Regions from separate parts of the Mycobacterium sp. HM-7 genome, predicted to be linked through region 1. Evidence: predicted binding sites of a transcription regulator. Region 1 holds the regulator's gene; each other region holds the start of a gene.
What was found. Region 1 encodes LexA, which represses DNA repair genes until DNA is damaged. Its sites were predicted from a motif close to CGAACANNTGTTCG; they were not measured.
Positions count from the first base shown of each region.

Region 1 (3,250 bases):
TGCGTACGACTACGACGACCACGAGTTCGGCGACGGAGAGTACGGCGACCCGCAGTACGCGGACGGCGGCGTCGACAGCGAGTACAGCGACGAATTCCCGGCGGAGGACCAGCAATTCGACGGCCCGCACGGTGGCCCCGCGTTCCAGAGCAACCCGGACGTCATCGACACCGCGCCGACGGTGTACCCCGATTTCACGGCCGAGCAGCCCGCGGACGAGCCGGTCGCCGGTGAGCCGGACGCCGATGCTGAGACGCAAGCCGAAGTTGACGCCGAGCCCGTCGACGCGGCCGAGCCCTACGAGCCAGAGCCGCAGGCGAGCGACGCCGATGGCGCTGACGAACCAGCCGATGAGCCGACGGCATCGGTGCAACTGCCGGACGCGCTGCGTCGCGGTGGCGCGGCGGCGGGTCTGACCGCTGCCGGGTTGGCGGGCTTCGCGGGCCTTCGGCCGCGGAATCCGGGCGACCGAGCCTGGGCTGCGCCGGCTGCTGCCGACGCCGGGGACCAGGACGCTGATGAACGTGCGCCCCAGCCCGAGGAGCAGGTCGCCGAGGCCGAGCCGCACGTCGACGAGCCGCCTGCGATCGCGACGCCCGCGGAGGACACCGCGGCCGGCCCGGCCAGCGGCAGGCATCACGCGCTCGGCGCGGAGGAGCCCGAGACCGCGCAGATGTCGTTCCGCGTCGCGACCGGTGCCGAGCCGCCCGAAGGTTACGTCATCAAGGCCAACACCAAATCAGGCCTGTACTGGGTGCCGGGGGCTCCCGGATACGACGACGCCGACGTTGAAATCTGGTTCGCCAGTGAGGAATTCGCGGTCACCAACGGATTCGTTCGAGGCTGACCGTAGACGGTTGAGCCCCGCTGCGAGCGACTGCAGCGGGGCTCACCTGTAGGTCCGGCGGGCGTCAGATCTTGCGGATGACGGTCACGACCTTGCCGAGGACGACGGCGTCGTTGCCCGGGATCGGATCGAATGCCGGGTTGTGCGGCATCAGCCACACCTGGCCCTTGGCGCGCTTGAAGGTCTTCACCGTGGCTTCGCCGTCGATCATCGCCGCGACGATGTCACCGTTGTCGGCCACATTCTGCTGCCGCACGACGACCCAGTCGCCGTCGCAGATCGCGGCGTCGATCATGGACTCGCCGACCACCTTCAGAAGGAACAACGAGCCCTCGCCCACGAGTTCTCGGGGGAGTGGGAAGACGTCTTCGACGGCCTCCTCGGCGAGGATCGGGCCGCCGGCGGCGATCCGGCCGAGCACCGGGACGAAGGTCGGCTCGGGCAGCGCGTCGGAACCGGCGACATCGGTGGTGATGGTGGCTCCGGTCGCGTCGTCGGCGCCGCGGACGTCCACGGCGCGCGGACGGTTCGGGTCCCGGCGCAGATAACCCTTCTTCTCCAGCGTGCGCAGCTGGTGGGCCACCGACGAGGTTGACGTGAGGCCGACGGCATCGCCGATCTCCCGGATGCTGGGCGGGTAGCCGCGGGTGGTCACCGAGGCGCGGATCACGTCGAGGATGGTCCGCTGACGTTCGGTGAGGCTGCTGGATCGTCCGCCTGTCTGGGTGTCCGGGGTATCGGTGCTGTCGCTCATAGGGACGAATCTAGCCCAGTGCACCCGAATCATCAAACATGTGTTCGAGATGGCCGGATCGGCGTGTCGCGGGCGGGATCTGGTTGTGACGCCGGTTGTGACGTGGTGAAAGCGGTGACGAAGTCGCGGAACGGAACTTGTCGGTGGGTGGTCGTATCGTTCGCAACAGTTCGATCACATGTTCTACCGTTCGAACGTTTGGGCGATATAGTCGAACATAAGAGCGATCGAACCTATGTACGAACTCCTGAGAGGAACCGACATGACCGTCATCACCCGCGAATACCCGACCGACGTCGTCGTCCGCACCGTGCCTCGGCGTGGAGATGTGAATCGTCAGCGGCAGGCCCGGCTGCGGCCGGCCGGTTCCCGTCCCTCGGGTGCGGCGTTCCGGCACCGGGGCACCGGCGTGCTGACGTCTCGCGCCTCGCACCGGAGCAACCCGATCACGCCGTTGACGACGGTGATGCTGGCGCTGGTCGCGGCGGGGATCACCGTATGGCTGGGCCTGGTGGCGCAGTTCGGGGAGGCCGTCCAGCCGACCTCGTCGGCCGCCTCCGTGCCCGCGCAGCTCGCGGTGGTCCGGGTGCAGACGGGAGAGTCGATTCAGCAGGTGGCGCGGCGGGTGGCGCCCGACGCACCGGTCAGCGCCGTCGTCGACCGCATCAAGGAACTGAACAAGTTGCCGTCGGTGGCGCTGAACGCCGGGCAGACGCTGATCGCGCCGGTCGGCTGAGGACAGCCCGTGCGCACCTCGATCGGCACGGCGCCCGGCCGCGTCAGAGCGGCACGGGTAGGCTCGAGACCGTTCGAAACGGTCGATTGTCGGTGCGGCGAAGGAGCGGTGATGCACTGTCCGTTCTGCCGGCATCCGAACTCGCGTGTGGTCGATTCGCGAGAAGCTGATGAAGGGCAGGCGATTCGGCGTCGCCGGTCGTGCCCGGAATGCGGTCGCCGGTTCACCACGGTGGAGACTGCGGTCGTTTCGGTGGTCAAACGCAGCGGAGTCACCGAACCGTTCAGCCGGGACAAGGTGATCAAAGGCGTACGGCGCGCGTGCCAGGGTCGGCAGGTCGACGACGACGCCTTGAATCAATTGGCGCAGAAGGTCGAAGATGCGGTGCGGGCCACCGGATCTCCCGAAGTGCCGAGCCATGAGGTCGGGTTGGCGATCCTCGGGCCGCTGCGCGACCTGGACGAGGTCGCCTATCTGCGGTTCGCGTCGGTGTACCGCTCGTTCTCGTCCGCCGAGGACTTCGAACGCGAAATCGAGGCGCTGCGGGCACACCGCGGCGTGACGTCGTCGGGCTGACGGCCGCTAGGTCGCGCTGCGTTCGTCGGTCTCGAGTGCGTCGAGTACCGCAACCTTCGTATCGAGCGGGGCGTCGATCGATTTGGCGGTGACGCCGGCCTGCAGGAGGCCGCGCAGGGCATCGCGGTCGTAAACCGATGGCGTGGTCGTGTCGATGAAATTCTCGACGAGCGCCACGAATCGATCGGGGTCGTCATGAAATGGGAAATGTCCCGAGTTGTCGAAGAATTCGAGCCGGGAGCCCGGCATCGCCGCATGTGCCAGTTCTCCGTGGGCAGCCGGGATGACGGCATCCTGGGTGCCCCAAACCAATTGCACCGGAATGGCTTCGGTCAAA
Region 1 is NZ_CM132657.1:2,431,525-2,434,774, forward strand. It holds gene ACWW1C_RS11675 (sunset domain-containing protein) at 1-847, shown strand, start outside; gene lexA (transcriptional repressor LexA) at 912-1,601, opposite strand; gene ACWW1C_RS11685 (LysM peptidoglycan-binding domain-containing protein) at 1,864-2,337, shown strand; gene nrdR (transcriptional regulator NrdR) at 2,449-2,913, shown strand; gene ACWW1C_RS11695 (alpha/beta fold hydrolase) at 2,920-3,250, opposite strand, start outside.

Region 2 (3,250 bases), 1.3 Mb from region 1:
CAAATGGCGACGCGGTCACCTTTCGTGACGCCGAGCGCGTGGAACGCCCCCGCCGCACGTCGGATGCGCTCCGCCAGTTCGAGGTACGACAAGCGCAGCGGCCCGTCGACCAGTGCCTCGGCGTCGCCGAACCTGTCCGCGGTGCTCAGCACCATCTCCGGAATCGTGCGCCAGGTCATGCCCGAAGTCCCTGTCGCACCAGGAATTTCTGCACCTTGCCACTGGCGGTCCTCGGATAGTCCGCCACCTCGTGCAATTCTTCGGGCCACTTCTGGCGCGCCACACCGGCATTCGAGAAGTGCTCGCGCACGTGCTGCAGTGTCGGCAGGACATGGCCGGGCCGGACCCGCACGACGGCAGCCACCCGCTCACCGAGCCGGTCATCGGGCGCGGCCACCACCACAGCGTCGGCGATGCTCTCCATACCCAGCAGTACCTCTTCCACTTCCACCGCGCTGACGTTCTCACCACCACGGATGATGACGTCGGATTTGCGGTCGGTGATGGTGAGATAGCCGTCGTCGTCGAGGAATCCGATGTCGCCGGTGCGGTACCAGCCGTCGTCGTCGAACGCCTTGGCGGTGAGTGCATCGTCGGTGTAGCCGAGGCACAGGTCCGGGCCGCGGCTGAAGATCTCGCCGTCCTCGTTCAGCCGAATCTCGACACCGGGCCGCGGGTCACCGTCAGTGAACAGACGCTTGGCCTCGGGCGCGCTCGGATGCGTCCCCGTGATCGACGGGTGTTCGGTGCTGCCGTACGCGCGGTAGACGAAGACGCCGAGATCCGCCAGCCTGCGTGTCACCGCCGCCGGGACCGAAGACCCGCCAAGGCCAACGGTTTTCAGGAGCGATCGGTGTTCGTCGGTGCAGTCGGGATGGTCGAGCAGGCTGGTGACGAAATACGGCGGTCCGCCGCCGACCGCCAGTCCGTCGCGTTTCATCAACGCCAGCACCTGACCGGCGTCCCAGCTGTCGCAGAGGTTGATGGGCCGCCCCTCCAATACCGGGATCAGGAACGCCCCGACCATGCCGATGAAGTGGCCGACGGGTGCGACGGTCAATTCCTTGCCGCGCTTGGTGGGGTACCCGGCGTTGAGTTGGCGCGTCTCGCAGACCAGCGACTGGTGGCTGTGCACAACACCTTTGGGGTTGCTGGTCGTGCCGGAGGTGTAGGCGATCAGCGCGGGCGCCGCTGGATCGACAGCAAGCGTGCCCGCCATCGGTTCTTCTGCGAGCAGGTCGTCGAAGTCGCGGCCCACCACCCCGACGATCGGCACGTCTGCGCACAGATCGGCGTGGTACGCCGGGCGTCCGTCGTTGTCGGCGGTGATGAAGACGCGCGGAGCGGCATCGGCGAGGATGTGCGCCAATTCGCGGCGGCCGTAGAAGTGCACGATCGGGACGACGACCGCGCCGAGGAACGCCGACGCCCAGAACACCGCGGCGGCTTCCATCCAGTTCGGCAGCTGGAAGGCCACGACGTCGCCGGGGCCGACGCCGCGTGCCCGCAGTCCCGCTGCGAGCCGGCGGGCGACGCGTTCAGCTTCGGCGTAGGTGCCCGACCATCCCCGGACGACGGAGTGGATTTTGAAGTCGGCGTCGGGCGCGGCCCGCAGCCCTGCGGCCAGCAGGTCACCGACGGTTTCGGTGGTCCACCACCCGTTGTCTCGGTAACTGGCGGCGAGACCGGCGGGGACGGTGCGGTTTACGGGGCTACGAAGACCAGTCATGACACTGGGGATCGTATTCTCCAAAATAGAGAATGCCAATATCAACGGTTGAGCGTTGACTCTGAAAAAACTTTGGTCACTTTGTTTGCGCTGGTCACAGTGGCTAACTAGGGCCACATTCGCCACAGCGAATTGTCGGTGATTCGAACTAGTGTTCGATATATGGGTAGTGATCAGGCCGTCATCGAGCAGGCGTACATCGCGTACGAAGCTGCAGCGGTGCGGATCGCGTCCCTGGACCACACCGGCCTGGACGTGCGCACCCTGTTGGAGCTGCAGTCGCGCCGCGAAACGGTGAAGTGCGCGGCCGAAGCGGTCGATCACCACATCCTGGCCGCGGCCCAAACCCAGGCCACCGCCAAAGACATCGGGGCCAAAGACTGGCCCGAGGTGTTGCACATCCGGCTCCGCATCAGCCGCGACGAGGCCCGCCGCCGGGTCCGCGATTGTGATCATCTGGGTCCACGGTCGGCGATTACCGGCGAGCCGTTGGGCCCGGTGTGGGAGCTGGTCGCCGCCGTCCAGGCCGAAGGCGCCATCAACATCGAGCACGTCGCGCAAATCACGGCGTTCTTCGCGAAGGTGCCGTTGTGGGTGGACCCGGTTACCCTCGCTCAGTGCGAACGTGACCTGGTCGCCGCCGCCCGGTACAAGACGCCCGAAGAACTTCGGCGCGCGGCCAATGATCTGCTGTACAGGTTGGATCAGGACGGTCCCGAACCCGATGACACTGAACGGGACCGCAAACGCGGCATCAGCCATGGCAAGCAACGATCCGATGGGACCTCGGACGTCGCCGGGACTTTGACTCCCGAAGCGCGGGCGTATTGGGATGCCATCTACGAGAAGTGCGCTGCGCCGGGCATGTGCAACCCGGCTGATGAGACACCCTGCTACTCAGGGACCCCGACGGCTGAGCAGATCGCGGGCGACACCCGCACCCTGGCTCAGCGTCAGCATGATGCGCAGATGTGGGTGGCCCGGATGGCCCTGACTTCCGGCATGCTCGGCGAGCACAACGGCCTGCCGGTCTCGGTCGTGGCCACCACCACCCTGCAAGAGTTGCAGCGCGGTGCCGGGGTCGCGGTCACCCATACCGGCAGCACGCTGCCCATTGCGGATTTGATTCGGATGGCGTCACGGTCGTACTGCTACCTGGCGGTGTTCGACCAACACACCAACATTCCGCTGTATCTGGGCCGCACCCGCCGCACCGCCACGCCCGGGCAGCGCATCATGCTGTTCGCCCGGGATCGGGGCTGCACCAAACCGGGCTGCACCGCCCCCGCCTCGCGCTGCCAAGCCCACCACGCGGTCTCCAACTGGCGCGACGACGGCCAGACCGACATCACCGACCTGACCCTGGCCTGCGGCTGCGACAACGTCCTGGCCGACACCGGCGGCTGGAGCACCACCATGAAAAACGGCCGCGCCCACTGGACCCCACCACCACTACTGGACGTCGGCCAACCCAGAACTAACCAATATCACCACCCGACGCTCTACCCACCCGAGGGCGAA
Region 2 is NZ_CM132657.1:3,689,726-3,692,975, forward strand. It holds gene ACWW1C_RS17745 (FadD3 family acyl-CoA ligase) at 1-179, opposite strand, end outside; gene ACWW1C_RS17750 (AMP-binding protein) at 176-1,729, opposite strand; gene ACWW1C_RS17755 (DUF222 domain-containing protein) at 1,892-3,250, shown strand, end outside.
Region 2: ACWW1C_RS17755 (DUF222 domain-containing protein) is a predicted target of LexA. The motif match lies at 1,874-1,887, and genes of this name have one in related genera.

Region 3 (3,250 bases), 1.9 Mb from region 1:
TTTGGGCATGCAGTGCCCGCGCGCGGGTGTGCGTGGCGGTTGCTCGGCGATCTCGGGTGTTCCGGTCGGGGTGGCCAGTTGTGGGTACCAGTGGGCGCCTTCGGGTTTGGTGATGTAGGTGTGCCCGGTGGGGGCGACCCAGACGACGGTGCCGTCGGGGTATTGGTGGTCGGTCCAGCCGTGGAACGTCTTGAGCAGGTGGTGAAAGCGGCATAGGCATTTGAGGTCCGACGGGTGGGTCGGGCCGGCCGGATATGGCACGGTGTGGTCGAGGTCGCAGGCCTCGGCGGGCCGGTCACAGCCCGGGAACCGGCACGTCAGGTCCCGGCAGCGCACGAACTCGGCCAGCTTGGCCGACGGCCGGTACCTCGGCTCGGCGGCATCCGGCGGTAGGTCCACGCGGCGGATGGTCGCCCCCTCGGCGAGGTGGGCCACCTGCTCGGCGGGGATCTGCCCGTACCCGGGCAGGAGCCCTGGGGCCTGCCCGTCCACTGCCTCGCGCGTAGCGATTACGTGGATGACCGCGCGGGTGCCGACGGTCGGCGCCGGTAGCTCGCCGGCCGCGGCGGGGCAGTCGGATTGCCCGCACTCGCACCGCAACCGACCGCCGCGGGCGAGGGCGTCGATGGCGGCGGCACGCCGTTGATCATGGCTGCGCGGATCGTCCGTGCAGACCCCGCGGGCCAGGTCATCCAGGGCAGCGTCGAGTACGGCGGCGGTCGCGGCATCGACCGTTCCGCAGATGCTCGCCGCCCCCGGGCCGCAGGCGCGGATGTCGAGGTAGCGGGCCTGCGACGGGGGTCGAGGTGCGTGCACGCCGGCCTGGTCGGACGCGGCGATGATCGCGTCGATGCGTTGTTCCATTTTCGGTTTCGACAACCGCCCCCACGCCACGATCTTGGCGGCCAGGTCGGCGTCGACCTGCCCGGCGACGTCGTCGTCGATGATCAGGTCGGTGCGGGCGACGATCATCGCGACCATCACCGCATCGATCAGGCCTTTGGCGTAGACGGCCGCCACCTTGGGCAGGCGGGTGCGCAGCATCACCGCCCGATCCACCTGCGCCTGCGCTCGCTTGCGGGACACCCCCAACGCGGCGGCAACCTCGACCACCAGCCCGGCATAGCCGTCGATCGCCCAATACCTCTTCTCGATGTCATCGTCGGGGGCCCGTAGTGCCCACAGGTCACCGATCGCCGCCAGGCGGCGGGCGCCGGCGGCGTTCTCCTCCCGGGTCGAGAGGGTGATCGCGTCGACTGCCGCGGCCGCGGCGTGGGGACCACCAAATGATTCGCTCATGTGTTCGAACATACGCTCGCCCACCGACATGAAATGGCGGTCGCGGCGAGCGTGTCATTGCCGACGGTTAGGGTGCCTAAATAGAAGGGGCGCAGCGTGATTGGAACCGACAGACCGCTGCGGGAAGGGTGGGGCTGGATCGTCGACGGTTAGATCGGCTAGCCAACAGCATGCAGGCGATGGGATGGCGCACAGAAAGCCGCCGGGCCCCGCAGCCCGAGGCTTGGCGCCGCTTAGCCGGCCTAACCGTCAAGGATCGCTGCGCGGACGGGGGAGTGCTGTAGCCCAAGGCGGGATGGGCTCGGCCAGGACTACCGAGCCCACCTAACCGTCGAGGATCCGTGCCTGTGTCGATGGACAGCGGGCCCGCCCGGTGACGCCGGCCAGGCCCGGAACTCACAGTGCACGCGGTAAGCGCGACAAGTCTGCAAAACCCGGCGTGGACGCCGCATCGCACTACTAACGTCGCAGGTACACCCGCCGGACCGGCAAAGGAGTGCCCATGACAACCACCGCTCCCATCGACGTCCTGGTCGTCGGCGCCGGCATCTCCGGCATCGGAATGGCGTATCACCTCAAGACTTTTCGGCCGGGCACCTCATTCCTGGTGTTGGAGGGCCGGGACGGGATCGGCGGCACCTGGAGCCTGCACCAATACCCGGGCATCCGGTCCGACTCGGACATGCCGACCTTCGGCTTCGGCTTCAAGCCGTGGACGCACCGCAAGTCCATCGCCGACGGGCACATCATCCTCGACTACCTGCAGCAGACCGTGGAGGAGAACGACCTGGCCGGCCACATCCGGTTCGGCTACCACGTGGATTCGGCCAATTTCGACTCCCGCCAAGGACTTTGGACCGTCACCACCACCCACGACGGGCACCCCGAAACCTTCACCTCACGCTTCCTGTTCCTGGGTACCGGGTACTACGACTACGAGAATCCGTACATCCCCGACTTCCCGGGCAGGGACGACTTCGAGGGCCCGGTGATCCACCCCCAACTGTGGTCGCAGGATCTGGACTACACGGGCAAGAACGTCGTCGTCATCGGCAGCGGCGCCACCGCCGTCACCCTGATCCCGAACATGGCAGACAAGGCCGCGCACGTCACCATGCTGCAGCGCTCGCCGAGCTACGTGTTCTCGATTCCGGCGTCCGACCCGATCGCCAACGTGCTCAACAAGGTGCTCGGCCACGAGCGGGCGTACAAGATCGTGCGACGTAAGAACATCTCGCTGAACCGCGGGATGTTCAAGATGTGCATGCGCTACCCGAAGCTGATGCGAAAGCTGTTGATCGCCAACGTGGCCCGGCAGCTGCCGAAGAACTTCGACGTCGACACGCACTTCACGCCCAAGTACAACCCGTGGCAACAGCGGCTCGCGATGGTGCCCGACGGTGACCTGTTCAAGATGGTCTCGTCGGGCAAGGCCTCGATCGTCACCGACCACATCGACCGGTTCACCAAGAACGGCATCCTGCTGCAGTCCGGGCAGGAGTTGGCCGCCGACATCATCATCTCGGCGACCGGGCTGAACATGACGCCGTTCGGCAAGATCGCGCTGAGTGTCGACGGGCATCTGCTTCATCTGCCCGACCTCACGGTCTATAAGGCGATGATGCTGTCCAACGTGCCGAACTTCGCGTTCGCCGTCGGCTACACCAACATCGCCTGGACGTTGAAGGTCGACCTTGTCTGCGAGCACTTCTGCCGGATGCTCGACTACATGGACGAGCACGGCTACAGCAAGGTGGTCCCCGTCCTCGAAGACGGCACCATGGAACGAGTTCCATTGCTGGACATGACGTCCGGCTATGTCCAGCGAGCCGTCGCGAAGTTCCCGCGCGGCGGCACATACGGCCCATGGGCGTTCAAGCACGCCTACGAAATGGATCAGGAACGGCTGCGCAACGGCCCGATCGAGGATCCCGCGCTCGTCTTCACGCCC
Region 3 is NZ_CM132657.1:508,114-511,363, reverse strand. It holds gene ACWW1C_RS02320 (DUF222 domain-containing protein) at 1-1,299, opposite strand, end outside; gene ACWW1C_RS02315 (flavin-containing monooxygenase) at 1,802-3,250, shown strand, end outside.
Region 3: ACWW1C_RS02320 (DUF222 domain-containing protein) is a predicted target of LexA. The motif match lies at 1,305-1,318, and genes of this name have one in related genera.